Regions from separate parts of the Desulfosarcina sp. BuS5 genome, predicted to be linked through region 1. Evidence: riboswitches for the same ligand, from Rfam matches in the RefSeq annotation. Region 1 holds a riboswitch; each other region holds the start of a gene.
The links. A riboswitch is a leader RNA that binds a small molecule or an ion and turns the genes downstream of it on or off. The one in region 1 is predicted to bind cobalamin.
Positions count from the first base shown of each region.

Region 1 (4,783 bases):
CCATATGAGGCTGTAATATCAGATGTATATTTAAGCTCTTTATGAGTTTCTCCGGCAGGAGCGTCGTCAGATTCATATTCATCAAGGTAAGTAATATTACAATATGGTTTTAATTCTAAATTTAAATCAAAGAATGTTCCTAAGTTAAAAGAAAATTCGCCTTCAAATCCCGAAATAGTGGCATCATTTATATTATAAAATGATTTGGTAAAATCAGGATCTCCAGGAATATAAGCTTCCTCAATTTTATCTTTGAAATCAGTATAGAAATAAGTTATAGATAAATTAAAACTGCTATAAGAAAAGTCAAAACCAGCTTCATAGGTTTTGCTTTTTTCAGGATCAAGATCCGGGTTGCCGATATAACTACCATACCAGTAAGTATACTTTCCTGCCATTTCATTGGCAGCAGGCATAACAAAGGCTTCAGCATAATTTGCTCTGATTTTTAAACAATCATTAACCAGATATGCTAATCCAATGCTTGGTGTCCAATTATCATCATTATCATCGTTTTTATCAGTTTGTTTAAACTCAAGATCATATTCATCATATCTTAGCCCACCTGAAATAATTAATTTTTTATCAAACAACTTAAGTTTGGCCAGCATAAAACCGGCAGTATTTTCGTAATTAGACTTAAGAGCTACATTAAAACTATTGGTGTCACTATTTTTATAGTCATAATTTAGCCAATCAACACCTATTGTTGTAGAAAAATTTTCTAAATCTAAAGTAACTTGCCCTTGAGCACCTTCCTGGTCATAATTATTGTTGGAAATAGATGGATAAAGAGGATCTACATATGTATATTTATAATCGTCTTCTCCATTAAAATATCTGGCTTTCCATGAAAAAAGTTCATCTGCAGTTGTGCCATCATAAATAAAATCAATAGATTTATTCACATTATCTGCATAATTATCAGGGTCAGGATTTATAAAATAATATGGAGAACCTGTTTTATCCGCATCAAATGAAGTGTATATCATTCCAATACGGTTGCCGGGCAAAAACTCATATCCGAGATTTAAACTGCAATTTGTTTTTTCATCATAACCGGTATTATCATATTTATCTCCATCGCTAATATCATAATCATCTTTGGTTGTTCTGGTGAAGCTGCCTGAAAAATCAAAATTTTCTATTTTTCCTGAAAAACCGGCGCTTCCCTCTTCATATCCATAACTTCCCAACAATCCTTCAGCAAAAAAAGTGGGTTTATCCTTACCCTGCTTAGTAATAACATTTACAAGGCCGCCCATGGCTGCCGAACCGTATTGAACGGCGGCCGGACCACGTATTATTTCGACTCTTTCGATATTTTTTGTCATAATTTTGGCAGCATTGCCAGTGCCTGCCCTGCGGCCGTTTAGCAATATTAACACATTACCTTTCAGGTCGTTACCGTGAGTTTCAGTTCTGAAACCACGTAAACCAATACTAGTCATATTACCTGGATATTTTCTAATATATACCCCGGCTTTTTCGGACAACAGATCGCCTAAATCTTTTGCTGCGGAAAGTTTAATATCATTTTCATCAATAATAGTTACATTTGTGGTAAGATCCTTTTTCTTTTCCGGAACCCGGCTGGCTGTAACCACCATTTCGTCTAAAGTTGATACCGGCTCTTCATCTTTTGCCTGGGTTAAACCAGGGAGCAGCATAACCATACAAATTAAAAATATAAAATACTTTTTTTTCATTTTTTCCTTTCTCCTTCTTCTGAAAAATTTGTATTTCCGGCCGGGCAAAAAAAAATCCCCAGACCGTTGGTTTACGATCTGGGGATTTCCCTTTTTATCCTGATAGATCTTATTTGCTTTGCCTTTTTTCCACGAAGGCATGCAATACTTACTTATTCAGGCAGGTCTTCTGACTCTCGGATCAACCTACTGACCGCGCCTTCCCATCCAATGATCGGACAGTGGCATTAAACAGCGGTGTTCGTCCCCGATTACAGCGACGGGCTCGTCTCCGAATTTAACGGAGTTCCCTCTTAAGCTCATTATGAGCACCTGAATTTATAAATAAAATAATATAATGTATGGGAAAAAGTCAACAAAAAAGCAGGGAAGAAAGGAAGGTGGCAGAAAGCGCAGAAGAACTGCATAGGTGGTGCCGAAGGCCGGACTTGAACCGGCACGGGCGTAGCCCACTACCCCCTCAAGATAGCGTGTCTACCAAATTCCACCACTTCGGCACAATATAGTATTATGATATCACTCTGTTTTGACAGGTTCAGCCGCAGGAGTCTTACTCTCGGGAACGGGAGTCTGTGCTTTCTCCTCTATGGGCGTTGTTGTGTCGAGTATTATAGATTTTTCGGTTTTGTTACTAACCATATATGCAAGCCCAACCGAGGTAATCATAAAAACAACCGCCACAATTGTTGTTGCTTTGCCCAAAAAGGTTGATGCTCCTGAACTACCGAAAAGTGTCTGGCTGGAACCACCTCCGAAAGCTGCTCCCATGTCTGCGCCTTTACCTGTCTGCAAAAGTACAATCAGTATTAGCGCGATGCATACAATAACATGAACAATGGTTAGTAGAATTCCCATTCTATACTCTTTCCCGGAATACTATAAAAAGTGAACTATTTTACTAAAGGTTTCAGCGTCAAGACTTGCGCCTCCAACAAGAGCGCCGTCTATGTCAGGCATAGACATCAGTGAAGTAATATTGTCCGGTTTGACGCTTCCGCCATATAATATCTTTATAGATTCAGCAAATTTATTTCCTAATTTTTTTTCTATCAAGGAACGTAAAAACAAGTGAACCTCCTGGGCCTGCTCATCGGTTGCGGTCTTTCCTGTTCCGATTGCCCAAACCGGTTCATATGCTATAGTCAAATGTTTAAGATTATCTGTAAACAATCCTTGTAACCCTTTTGTTATCTGTTTGTCAAGTACGGAAAACGTTTCATTTGATTCCCGTTCTTTTTCAGATTCGCCAACACAAAGAATCGGTTCTATTCCGTTTTTTACAGCAGCATTAATTTTTTTATTTACAGATTCATCTGTTTCTTCAAAAAATTGCCTGCGCTCGGAATGGCCGATAATAACATATTTGCATCCTGTAGATACAATCATATGCGGAGAAATTTCACCTGTAAAGGCTCCTTCTTTTTCCCAGAAAAGATTTTGCGCGCCAAGAGAGACCTTGCTTCCTTTGACAATATCCGCAACCTGTGCCAGTGCTATAAAAGCAGGTGCAATCATAACATCAACATCAGTAACATCATCCACACGTGTAACAAGGTGCTTCGCCGTTTCTACCGCCTCGGAACAAGTTTTAAACATCTTCCAGTTTCCGGCGATAAGAGGCCTGCGTATGTTCATTATATGCTCTCCATTAAAAAAAATTGTAAACAGTCAACAGTTCACCATGAACAGTTACAAAAATTTAAAGCTGTGCACCTATCATAGCTGCCAGATCAACCATCCTTGTTGAGTATCCTGTTTCATTATCATACCAGGAAAGAACTTTAACCATATCATCTACAACATAAGTAGTCGGCGCATCAACAATTGAAGATAATGAATTTCCGTTAAAATCTGTTGATACAAGGGGGGCCTCACTATAACCGAGTATACCGGAAAGGGCTCCTTCCGAAGCTTCTTTTAATGCATCATTAACATCTGTTACGGTGACCCCTGTTTTTTCGATACTTGCCACGAGGTCTACGATAGATACATTTGGAGTAGGTACTCGAATGGCAAGTCCGTTGAGTTTGCCGCTCAATTCGGGAAGAACCAGTGCAACCGCTTTGGCGGCGCCTGTGGTGGTTGGAATCATTGAAAGAGCGGCTGCACGGGCTCTGCGAAGATCCTTGTGCGGAAAATCAAGAAGGCGTTGATCCCCGGTGTATGAATGAATGGTTGTCATAAGGCCGCATTTTAAGCCGAATTGTTCAAGCAAGACCTTTGCAACCGGTGCAAGGCAATTAGTAGTGCATGATGCGTTGGAAATAATATTGTGCTCTCCGGGATTATATTGGTTCGAATTCACACCCATGACTATAGTGATATCCGGATCGGGTGCAGGCGCTGATATTATAACTTTACGTGCGCCGGCGGTAAGGTGTTTTGATGCATTGGCACGGTCCCTGAAGAGCCCCGTACATTCGGCAGCAATGTCAACGCCATGGTCATTCCAGGGCAGGTTTGCGGGATCTCTTTCAGATATAACAGCTATTGATCTGCCGTCAACTTCTATTGAATCATCTTTGGCAATGATTTCCATGTCGAGTTTGCCGTGTACGGAATCATAAGCCAGAAGATATGCCATAGTAGCAGAATCGGTAAGGTCATTAATGGCCACTACCTCAATTTCAGGATTTTTAAGCGCCGCCCTGAAAATTACACGACCAATTCTTCCAAAACCGTTAATGCCAATTTTTACGCTCATCATACCTCCTTAGACCAGTTTTATAAGTTTAATTCTTTTAATTTTTGTTCCTTGCTTTTAAAATTCCGCTTGCGAGGGATATACTTCTCTTGCCGAATGCCTCCAAGGTTACCGCAAGCTCCCCAAGCTTTAACCTGTTACGGGAATCTGCTGCCTTTATCAGTATAGGCAGGTTAACACCGGATAAGACTTCCACGCACCCTTCATCAAGAAAGGAATAACTTAAATTAGACGGAGTCCCACCGAACATATCCGTTAATATCAGTACGCCTTCATGCTGATCGACTTTTTTTATGCCATCCTCAATTTTTTTTCTTAGATTATCCGCGTCGTCAGTTAAATTTATGGAAATCGAGATAAGGCCATCTAC
Region 1 covers NZ_CP087952.1:2,679,662-2,684,444, reverse strand. Annotated here, with positions in the region: gene BuS5_RS13200 (TonB-dependent receptor) at 1-1,709, opposite strand, end outside; cobalamin riboswitch at 1,852-2,040, opposite strand; tRNA gene BuS5_RS13195 (tRNA-Leu) at 2,120-2,206, opposite strand; gene secG (preprotein translocase subunit SecG) at 2,226-2,564, opposite strand; gene tpiA (triose-phosphate isomerase) at 2,586-3,344, opposite strand; gene gap (type I glyceraldehyde-3-phosphate dehydrogenase) at 3,409-4,413, opposite strand; gene BuS5_RS13175 (PTS sugar transporter subunit IIA) at 4,451-4,783, opposite strand, start outside.

Region 2 (4,783 bases), 970 kb from region 1:
AACATGGATTTATTACAACAGCGCCATTGTTATTGATCCGGCCGGCCGCCGGATATGCACCTATAGAAAGATAAATGCTGAATCACGCTGGTCATGTCCTGGCCGCGCGGACCAGAAGGGTTTTTTTGATACACGCTGGGGCAGGGTAGGGCTGCTGATTTGCTCTGATACTTATTATGGCCTGTTGCCCCGTTCCATGGCTTTAAAAGGTGTTGACCTGCTGCTGGTACCTGCTAACTGGCCGCCGGGTGATCTTGATCCCGGAGATTTATGGCGTGCCAGAGCTATGGAAAACGGATTTTTCCTGGCTGCATGCAACCGCACCGGGCAAGATCTTGTAATGGATTGCCGTAAATCGGCCTCATATCTTTTTGATCCGGCAGGTGATCTTCTTTTTGAAGGGAGGCATGAAGATTCCCGTTTATTTATGGCTGAAATTCCTCTTGATAAAAACGGAAAACTTGCAGGAATTAAACGGCAAACTATTCTGGCAAAGCGGAACCTATTGTTTTACCGGTCAATCTATCTTGACCGCCGGCTTGTCAGTGATCTGACGGATTATTATGAACTTCCGCAGCCCGGAACCTTGAATCTTGAACTTGTTGTGCCTGAAGATGGAAAATTTGACGCGGCATCGATTGAAAAGAATATGGTAAAATATAGAAATAAAGGCCCGATTTTTTATCTGCTGCCGGAAATGAACGCCGGTGATTTTAATTTGAGCAAAGTGAAAAGACTGGCTGAAAAATATCAAACCGGCTTTGCAGTTGCAGTAAAACGCAGCAAGGGTTTGGTAGATTATATCCTGGTTACCTATGATGAAATCCTGAAATATACTATTGGAGATTCCGGGCAGAATACCGAAATTCCTTTTCCTGTTATTAAATCCGGAACAGCCAAAATTGCAATAGTCCCTTTTGAATATTTTAAACATCCGGAGCTTGCCCTTGCGCTGGCCAAGACCGGGTGTGATCTGGTTCTCTTGCCCCTGGATCAGCTTGATTTTAAAAAGAGACTTTCAGCAAGAATTAAAACCACCGAAAATATTGCCGTGGCTGTTTGCGCCAATAACGGGGCAGCGTTTTATATGCCGCCAGAGGGGCACCTGCTATGGAAAAAAAAATTATTCAAGGGTACTGGAATATTTTCATGCGAAATTGATACGGTCAAAACCAGGAAAAAAAGTTTTCAGGACAGGGTCGATTTTGAGCTGATTTTAGGCGCCGGCGGGTGAAGTTGGGATGCAAAGATGCAAAAATGCCAAGTTATTTTTTATCGAGCCCTATGGGAGATTCCTTAAATCGCGCCTGGCTGATAAACTTGACTTAAGTTAAGGACTTAATTTAATTTTGATGCACTCGTAAAAAGCTGCTTTATGCCGCTTAGCCGCATCCTATTAAATTATTTTACAAAATTACAGATATTTGTTATAAAAATATTGTAAAATATATAGCCTATAATATTTGGGCGTTTTTTTATCTTGAGTTTCGTGTTGAATTAATAGGGAACCTCGTGTGAATCGGGGACGGACCCACCTCTGTAACCGGGAACGAAACCTGCAATCGGCCACTGGATAAATTCCGGGAAGGCGCAGGAAGTAGGATGATCCGGAAGTCAGAAGACCTGCTCATGATATACAGAATATAGGTTTGGTTTTTAAGGGGAATAGTAAGAACCGAACATAAGCTATCGGGTAAAGATGGGAATCCCGAAGCCTGGTTTATTAACCGGACTTCGGGATTTTTTGTTTCAGGGTACAGGTTTAATTTTTCACAATTATTAAGGAGGCAAGTATGTGTGGTAATTGGTTGAAAATTTTATATTTCAGCGGAGTCATCAGTACCATGATAATTGCTGACGTCTTTGCGGGTGAGCAGGCTTATGTCATGGACGAAATGGTGGTAAGCGCCACCAAAGATGAAAAAAAAGTATTTGATGTGGCAGCGCCTATGGAGGTGGTTACATCAGGGGAAATTGAGAAAAACACACCAACAACTCCGGGACAGGTTTTACAAAGACTGCCAGGTGTTTCCATGTCAACATCGGGGATATGGACAACCATTCCCACCGTCAGGGGATTAGGTCTGAGCCGGACACTTGTTTTGATTGATGGAGTTCGGGAAAGCAATAATATCTGGAGGCAATCAGATCCGATGGCTCCTATTATTGATATGGGAGAAATTGAAAGAATAGAAGTAATAAAAGGCCCTGCTTCGGTCTTGTATGGCACCGATGCTTTAGGGGGCGTGATAAATATCATTACCAAAAAGCCCTCTTTTGCGCTTAAGGATGAATGGACTTTCAGCAATTCAGCGGAAGGCCTCTATTCTTCAGTTAACGAAGGCTGGTACGGCAGATACCGCTTGAGCGGAGGCGGATACGGATTTGATTTTATGCTGAGCGCTGCGGGCCGGGACAATGATAATTATGAGGATGGCAATAGAGATGATGTAAATAATTCACAATTTAAAAACCAGTCTTTTGATTTGAAATCCCATTATTATTTTAATCCGGATCATTTTGTAACCTTGACCATAAGGGATAATGAGATTGATGATATGGGAGTTACGTTTAAACCGGATTCTCCTTATTTCCGTTATACCGAATATGATAACCAGACCTATAAATTAGCCTATGATGGAAAAAATATAGGTTTTTTTGATTCCATCCATTTTGATGCTTTCCATACAGAGCAGGAAAGAAGAGTTGAGGGAAAGGCCTTTTCAGATGCCAAGCCGATGTATTCTTTGAAAACAAGCCATGTTAATACACACTCAAGCGGTGTCAACATGCATAACTTTATTAATATAAAGGGAAACCAAAGGCTGCTTACAGGTTTTACTTATTCACATGAAACATCAAACTCAGACGAAACCTTAAAGAGCTTTAAAATTGCAAATGATGCGCAAGCACTAAATCTGGATTTTGAACCGATACCCGATGCAGAAACTGATTTGTATGGCATTTTTGCCCAGGATGAAATTTTCATTGGTGATAAAACCACCCTGACCCTTGCAGTTAGATATGATCATATTGAAACGTCCAGCAAGGACTTGCCGTTTAAAGTTGTAAAATATACCCCGGGAGGGCCTGTAGAAACATTGGATAATATTGAGGTGTCGGATGAAAAATTCGATGCATTTACTTATAATCTTGGGCTGTTATACGCATTGACCCCCAATATTCATCTTACGGCCAATGCCAACTCAGGATTCAGGGCGCCTACGATTATGGAGCTGTATGCCATCCGCTGGGGAGCAACAACGGCTTATTATGGAAACCCGGAGCTTGATCCGGAACAATCATATAATTTTGACCTTGGCGTTAAACTGAATTATCAGAGATTCAGAGGCATGTTTAATATTTATTACAATCAGGTCAAAGACCTTATAAGTGCAAAAATATTTCCCAATGACTTCTGGATGGGCAAGAAAAAAGAAATCTATATCAATATAGCCGATGCGGAACTCTATGGTTTTGAAGCTTCCTCCGAATATGATCTTCTCGAATGGATGACGCTTTTCGGCAACCTGGCCTACGTTACAGGTGAAGATACTGAGAACGATGACTATTTAATAGATATTCCGCCTTTAAATGGTTTGGCAGGTGTAAGGTTTCATTTGGAGAATGGCAAGAAAAAATACTGGCTGGAACTGGAAGCACAGATTTTTGACAAGCAGGATCACACGGCTCCCTGGGAGGATGATACAGCAGGCTATTCCGTTTTCAATATAAGAAGCGGAATGAAACTCCCTGCCGGTTATTTTGAAAATATTACCCTTACCTTAAATGTTGAAAATCTTTTTAATAAACAATATCATGAGCATCTGAAAGTGAAAGATAACCATAGTCCTTGCCCCGGCCTGAATATCCTGGCCGGCCTCAAGATTGAATTTTAAAAGGATTTATTATGTTAAAAAAATGTCTATTAACAATAATTGCAATTGCGTTATCAGCAATATCAACAACTGTTTATTCCATGGCTGCCAATCCATGGCCTGAATTTTACAGTCAGGCGCCTGAAATTCTGATCATTGATCCCATGGCCGTGATGGCAGGTTCAATGCCCGAAGGGGCAAACATGCTTACCATTAAATTGACAGATGTGGCTCTTTACAGTGGTCGTATCTGTCCCAGCATGGCTGCCGGATATATGCTTACAAAAAAGGCCATGGATGCTCTTTATCCGAACAGCATCCCTCAACGTGGGCAAATCCGTGTTTCCGCAACGGCTGCTGCCACTGAGCTTATGGAGGTTACCTCATACATCACAGGAGTACGTCCGCTTTACGGCCGTGGTGAAATCAATGCTTGCGACCTGGTGATTGATCCTTCTTTAAAACCAAAAAAATACGGTCAATATGTAATGGTGTTTCAACGCAAAGATACAGGAAAAGCAGTAAAAGGAGTTTATAATAAATTTAAACTCATTCCTGAAAAAAAAATAAAAAAAATAAAAAAAATTTCAAAAAAAATATTACAAGGCAATGCTTCACCCCGGGAAAAAGAAAAAAACTGGAGCATACTTAATACCATGGTAGAAAAAGTCCTGATGGAAACTCCTGAGGGCGTAATAGAAATTATACCCATGGAAGGGTACCAATTCCCTGAGTCTCCTGAAAAATGACACAATTGAGGTAAAAAAAATAGAACATAATGAAAAAAAGAGATTGTTATTTAACAAACACTAGAGCCAAGGCATGCCTTGTCTTTAAGGTGATTTTTTTATTTTTGTTTTTCTTAAATCCTGCCGGGATATCTAAATTTGCCATGGCTTCTTCCT
Region 2 covers NZ_CP087952.1:1,709,584-1,714,366, forward strand. Annotated here, with positions in the region: gene BuS5_RS08500 (carbon-nitrogen hydrolase family protein) at 1-1,234, shown strand, start outside; cobalamin riboswitch at 1,466-1,645, shown strand; gene BuS5_RS08505 (TonB-dependent receptor plug domain-containing protein) at 1,845-3,899, shown strand; gene BuS5_RS08510 (FmdE family protein) at 3,911-4,627, shown strand; gene BuS5_RS08515 (hypothetical protein) at 4,771-4,783, shown strand, end outside.
Region 2: it holds a riboswitch for cobalamin, as region 1 does, so the genes downstream of both, BuS5_RS08505 (TonB-dependent receptor plug domain-containing protein) here and BuS5_RS13200 (TonB-dependent receptor) in region 1, are expected to answer to the same signal.

Region 3 (4,783 bases), 1.7 Mb from region 1:
CAGGGTGTAAGGGTCTGCCAGGGGATTTAAGAGTATCCCTTGAAATACTGCCCCTGATATGGATAAGCCGGCGCCGACAATGGAAGCAGTTAAGATTCTCGGCAGACGCACATCAAGAACTATTACCGGGAAAATTTTGTTCATTTCTTCAAGCAAATCCCTGTTTCCGGTAATTTTGGAAGCAATAATTTTGAAAACATCTGCAAAGTTTATATTAATATAACCTGATCCGGATGATACAATAATGGCTGTAAACAGAAAAATTCCAAGTAAAAATAAATGGACGCCGGTTGAACTTGTGACTGTTTTTCTTAATTTGTTTAAAGTCATTTGTGAATGAACGCTCAATTAAAATAGAAAGAACCGGCAATAGCTCAGTATTCCGGTTCTATTTGTTAGGGGTTATATTTTGTCTTAATGGTTAAAATGTTCCAAAGGCAACTCCAGATGGTCAACCCAGATATCGACAATATTATCGAATTCAGCCGAACCTTTAAGAACAGGCACACATTTGATCCCGGCTTTAGTTAGAATAGATTTCCATGAATCATCTTCATCACCTGCCATATCGTTTCTGGCATGATCGCCAGCGACTGACATAAATGGTATTAAATATGCTTTTTTTATCTTTTTTGCAAGCAGCATCTTTTTTACGTCGTCAATTGTCGGGCTCCCTTCCACTGTCCCTACAATTATATTCGAGTCACTCTGTTGAAGATTATAGGCCATGGCCGCGTAAAATGCATTGGCCGGGTGCGGAGTGCCGTGTCCCATCAAAACCACTCCATCTTTCTTTTTTCTCTCCTTGGGGATATTCTGAATAATGGCATCTGCAACTTTTTCCATATCCTCCTGTTTTGATATAAGGGGTTGCCCAACAATAATTCTATCAAATCCGCCGGGAATATGTTTGAAGGCCGAGATTGTCGCAATCAGGTCATTATATTCTTCACCCGGGATAGTATGGAGTGACTGTACAGCCACATGCGTAAAATTTTCTTCCATCATTTTTGAAAGGGCTATTGCAATGGAATCGAGATTTTTACCCTGTTTTGCAAGTTTATGGCGTATAATGGAAGATGTAAATGCCCAGCGCACAGGTATCCCAGGATAGGCGGCTTTGACCTTGTTGTCGATGTTTTTAAAAGATACCTGCGCTTCAGGTATGCTTGATCCAAAGGCTACCAGCAGAATTCCTTTTTTCATGGGACGGTTGTCGCCGTGTGCATGCGCCGAGATACAGACAAAGGCAAGGATTACGATAAGAACTGCGGCTTGGATAATTCTTTTACTGTTCATTTTTTATTTTATTCCTCCCAAAGAAAGAAAATATTTTTTATCGATTAATAATTAATTTCACAAGGATAGAGGTAAAAACCTGGAGAAGGCGTACTGGTGGTACGTCGACCGAAGGTTTTTACCGATACGCAGTGAAATTATGTAGACGAAACCCTATGGGTAATGCCGGAAAAGTTACCCGCACAATCTGAGCTCGCGCCCGGTCAGCTTAAGGTCTCCTAAACTGGTGAACTCGGCCAGTTTGCATATAATTCTTTGCATACCTTTAACCGTTAGGGACCACCAGGCATCGCTTATATCAAAGTGGCCGGATGTGGCTGATACAAATTCAAGCCTGTCAGCTTCAATGTTAAGATTGCTGACGGCTGTTTTATGATCGACAGCATTATCCGGCAAATCACTGCCGGCGATATATACTATTATTCCTGTTTTCATCAAGATTCACCCCCTTTCATAAATTTTTCGGAGGTCCCGCGTTAAAGGGCCGGGACGGGCGGTATTGCACCTTGAAATAAAAAAAGCCCTTCAAACCATTATACGGCTTGAAGGGCTTTACCCAGTTTATCGGCCCTTTGCTTATCATTTATTCTGTTTCACCGCAGAATAAACTATCTATCATTAAAGGCAGGTTTTCTGGCTTTCGGATCATTCTAATCACTGCGCCTTCCCATCCGATTCTAATCAGACAGTGGCATATGCAGATTTCGTCCCCGATTACAGCGGCGGGACCACTCTCGCTTCTATAAATTTCCACATAAATAATTTCACTACGTTATCGGTCGTCGGAGTATTGCAATACGCCTTTCTCCCTCTATCCTTGTGTAATTAATTATCTGAAAATCTATACGAGATTCCCTTTTAAGCTTTATAAAAGCACCTTTAATTAACTTTATGTTTGATTCATGTTTCTGTCAAGGTAATTATTGCTTGAGCCAATTGAAGATCCTCCCTAGTCGTTATTTTTATATTTAACCTGCTGCCCTTAAGAATTTTAACTTTTTTTCCCATATGTTCCACAAAGAAGGCATCATCTGTTCCTGAATAATTCGATTTAATTGCATTATATAGAGCATCTTTTATGATGGAATATTTAAAAACCTGCGGAGTTTGTGCAAGCCAGACTCTCTCCCTTGGCAGAGTTTTATCTATAATTCCGGAATCATCAACACTCTTTAAGGTATCATTAACAGGCACGGCCAGAATGGCTGCCCCGGAATCTTCTGCTGCGGATATACAGGCATCAATCTCTTCAGGACGGATAAAGGGGCGGACTCCGTCATGAATAAGCACTAAACTATTAAAATCCTTTACAGCAAGTATGCCGTTATATACAGAGTCGCTCCTTTCAGCTCCTCCGGCAACCAGTCTGATTTTTTTTGAAAGATTTGTGCTGCTGATTATATTGTTATAACAGTAATCAATATCTTCCCCAGGGACTATCAGGATGATTTCATTTACCGAATCGCATGCATCAATCGCTCGCAGAGTGTGAGATAATATGGGTATGCCGGCAATTTCAATGTATTGTTTGCGCCGGGTACTCTGCATCCTGATGCCCCGGCCTGCTGCGACTATTATTGCTGAAACCATAATATAAATTTCCACATAAATAATTTCACTGCGTTATCGGTCGTCGGAGTATTACAATACGCCTTCCTCCCTCTGGCCTTGTGCAATTAATTATCTAAAAATTTATAGCTATCTCAGATGCTTTAATTCATTCGGAAGAGGTATCCCCTTTCCCATGGAGTCTTCCCCGTAATTGACACGGGCAAGAATTTTAATATCATGTAGAGAGCGCACATCTCCTTGAAAGGTGACTTCCTCAATATTTTCTTTTTGTATTTTACCCCCAGCCCACTGTATATCAAGCACGCTGCCGGCGTCAAATCTATCATTTCCCACACACATTTCTACATTACCGCCGTAATGCTGCACAATTTTAGCAACCATCATGCTTGGTCTGCTGTGAAAGCCGAGTTCCACCGGCACTCCGACAGTTATGGAAGATTTTTCTATATTTTCATTAAGTATTTCCTTGGCTATCTTTTTACCGGCGGAAAGGAAATAACAGGTATAAAAAAGACCATAGTTTATGGTGCGGTCTATTAATGCGTCAGGATCGATAATGTCGGAAAGGAGGCCCTGAACATGTTTATAAATATTTTTATACCCGGCATCGTACAGATGCCGTTCATAGAAATGTAAGAGCCGGCTGGTTGTTTGGAGAAGGTGAAACACAACGGAAAAAATTCCGCGTAATTTTTTAAATTTTTCGTTTCCGAACCTGAGACCACCGTGTATTACATATGTGTCAAATGAGGACTGTAAATTGTGAATCGTCATCTCAAAGCGGCCTACAAGCACCTCATTAACCTTTTCCGGAACAATTTCTTTGATCTCCTCTAACGTTCGCGGCCCATAAGATTCCCATGGCTCAAATTCCCGTATGATTTGAAGAAAGTCACTCGCTATTTTTACAATATTTTTTTTCTGTTGATCTCTGTCTGCATCATCAATATCGTAATCCAGAATCTCGTTTGTGACAATGCTGGGAAAATCTGAGGGCTCAAAGCTGTTTTCAGGGATTGGTATGTTAAGCCTGCGAGCCTCGTCGATTATTACAGGTGCAAGATCGATTAAGGTCTGAGTTAAAAAATCTAGCGTAGTATAACCTTCTTTTCTGAACTCTTCTACATTATCGAGTATATAAAAATCTAAACGTTTTGAGATGTGTTTCTGATATAGGCTTCCACGGCTTAAATGCCTTACAGCAGCTGTAAGCTCCCTGTAAAAATACCACTTTTTACTGTTTCTGGCACCGTGAAAATCAAGGAAATCCTCAAGGATCTGAGATGAGCTGACAAGTTTGAGCAAGAGTTTTTCCGTAAATATAAATTGAGATATGTCAAAATTAGAAATATACAGACAACATTTCAGGTATTCTTCTGAAAAGATCTTTGTTTTTTCTTTAAAAGATATATTGGTGAAGTGATTTTTTGTCATTTATGACGTTCCTTGATGAAACGGCCGGAGCAGTACATAAGCCGAATTCTGTGCCGGGAAGAGGTTACCCTCATTCCGGTAACGATCATTCATCTGTAAATGCCGGTTGCCCGGCATTTCTTGCGACCTACCCGGGAGCTTTGGCGGGCCACCCTTGCCGCTCCCCTATTTGGTCTTGCACCGGGTGGGGTTTACAAAGCTTCCCCGGTCACCCGGGGAACTGGTGCGCTCTTACCGCACCTTTTCACCCTTACCTTTTTTGCAGATCTTTACAGATCGGCAAAAAAGGCGGTATACTTTCTGTTGCACTTTCCTTCACGTCACCGTGACTCCACGTTATGGAGCACCCTGCCCTGTGGTGTTCGGACTTTCCTCCGGATAAAATATCCAGCGATCGTTTGTACTGCTCCGGCCGTGTATTCTGTTGTCATACTGCGTTATCTGTCTTCTCCTGTTCCCAGTAGAGTATCCTGTCACA
Region 3 covers NZ_CP087952.1:278,417-283,199, forward strand. Annotated here, with positions in the region: gene BuS5_RS01345 (FecCD family ABC transporter permease) at 1-330, opposite strand, end outside; gene BuS5_RS01350 (sirohydrochlorin cobaltochelatase) at 415-1,299, opposite strand; gene BuS5_RS01355 (hypothetical protein) at 1,474-1,734, opposite strand; cobalamin riboswitch at 1,906-2,195, opposite strand; gene ispD (2-C-methyl-D-erythritol 4-phosphate cytidylyltransferase) at 2,200-2,889, opposite strand; gene BuS5_RS01365 (HPr family phosphocarrier protein) at 2,998-4,305, opposite strand; RNA gene rnpB (RNase P RNA component class A) at 4,328-4,715, opposite strand; gene BuS5_RS01375 (zinc ribbon domain-containing protein) at 4,733-4,783, opposite strand, start outside.
Region 3: it holds a riboswitch for cobalamin, as region 1 does, so the genes downstream of both, BuS5_RS01355 (hypothetical protein) here and BuS5_RS13200 (TonB-dependent receptor) in region 1, are expected to answer to the same signal.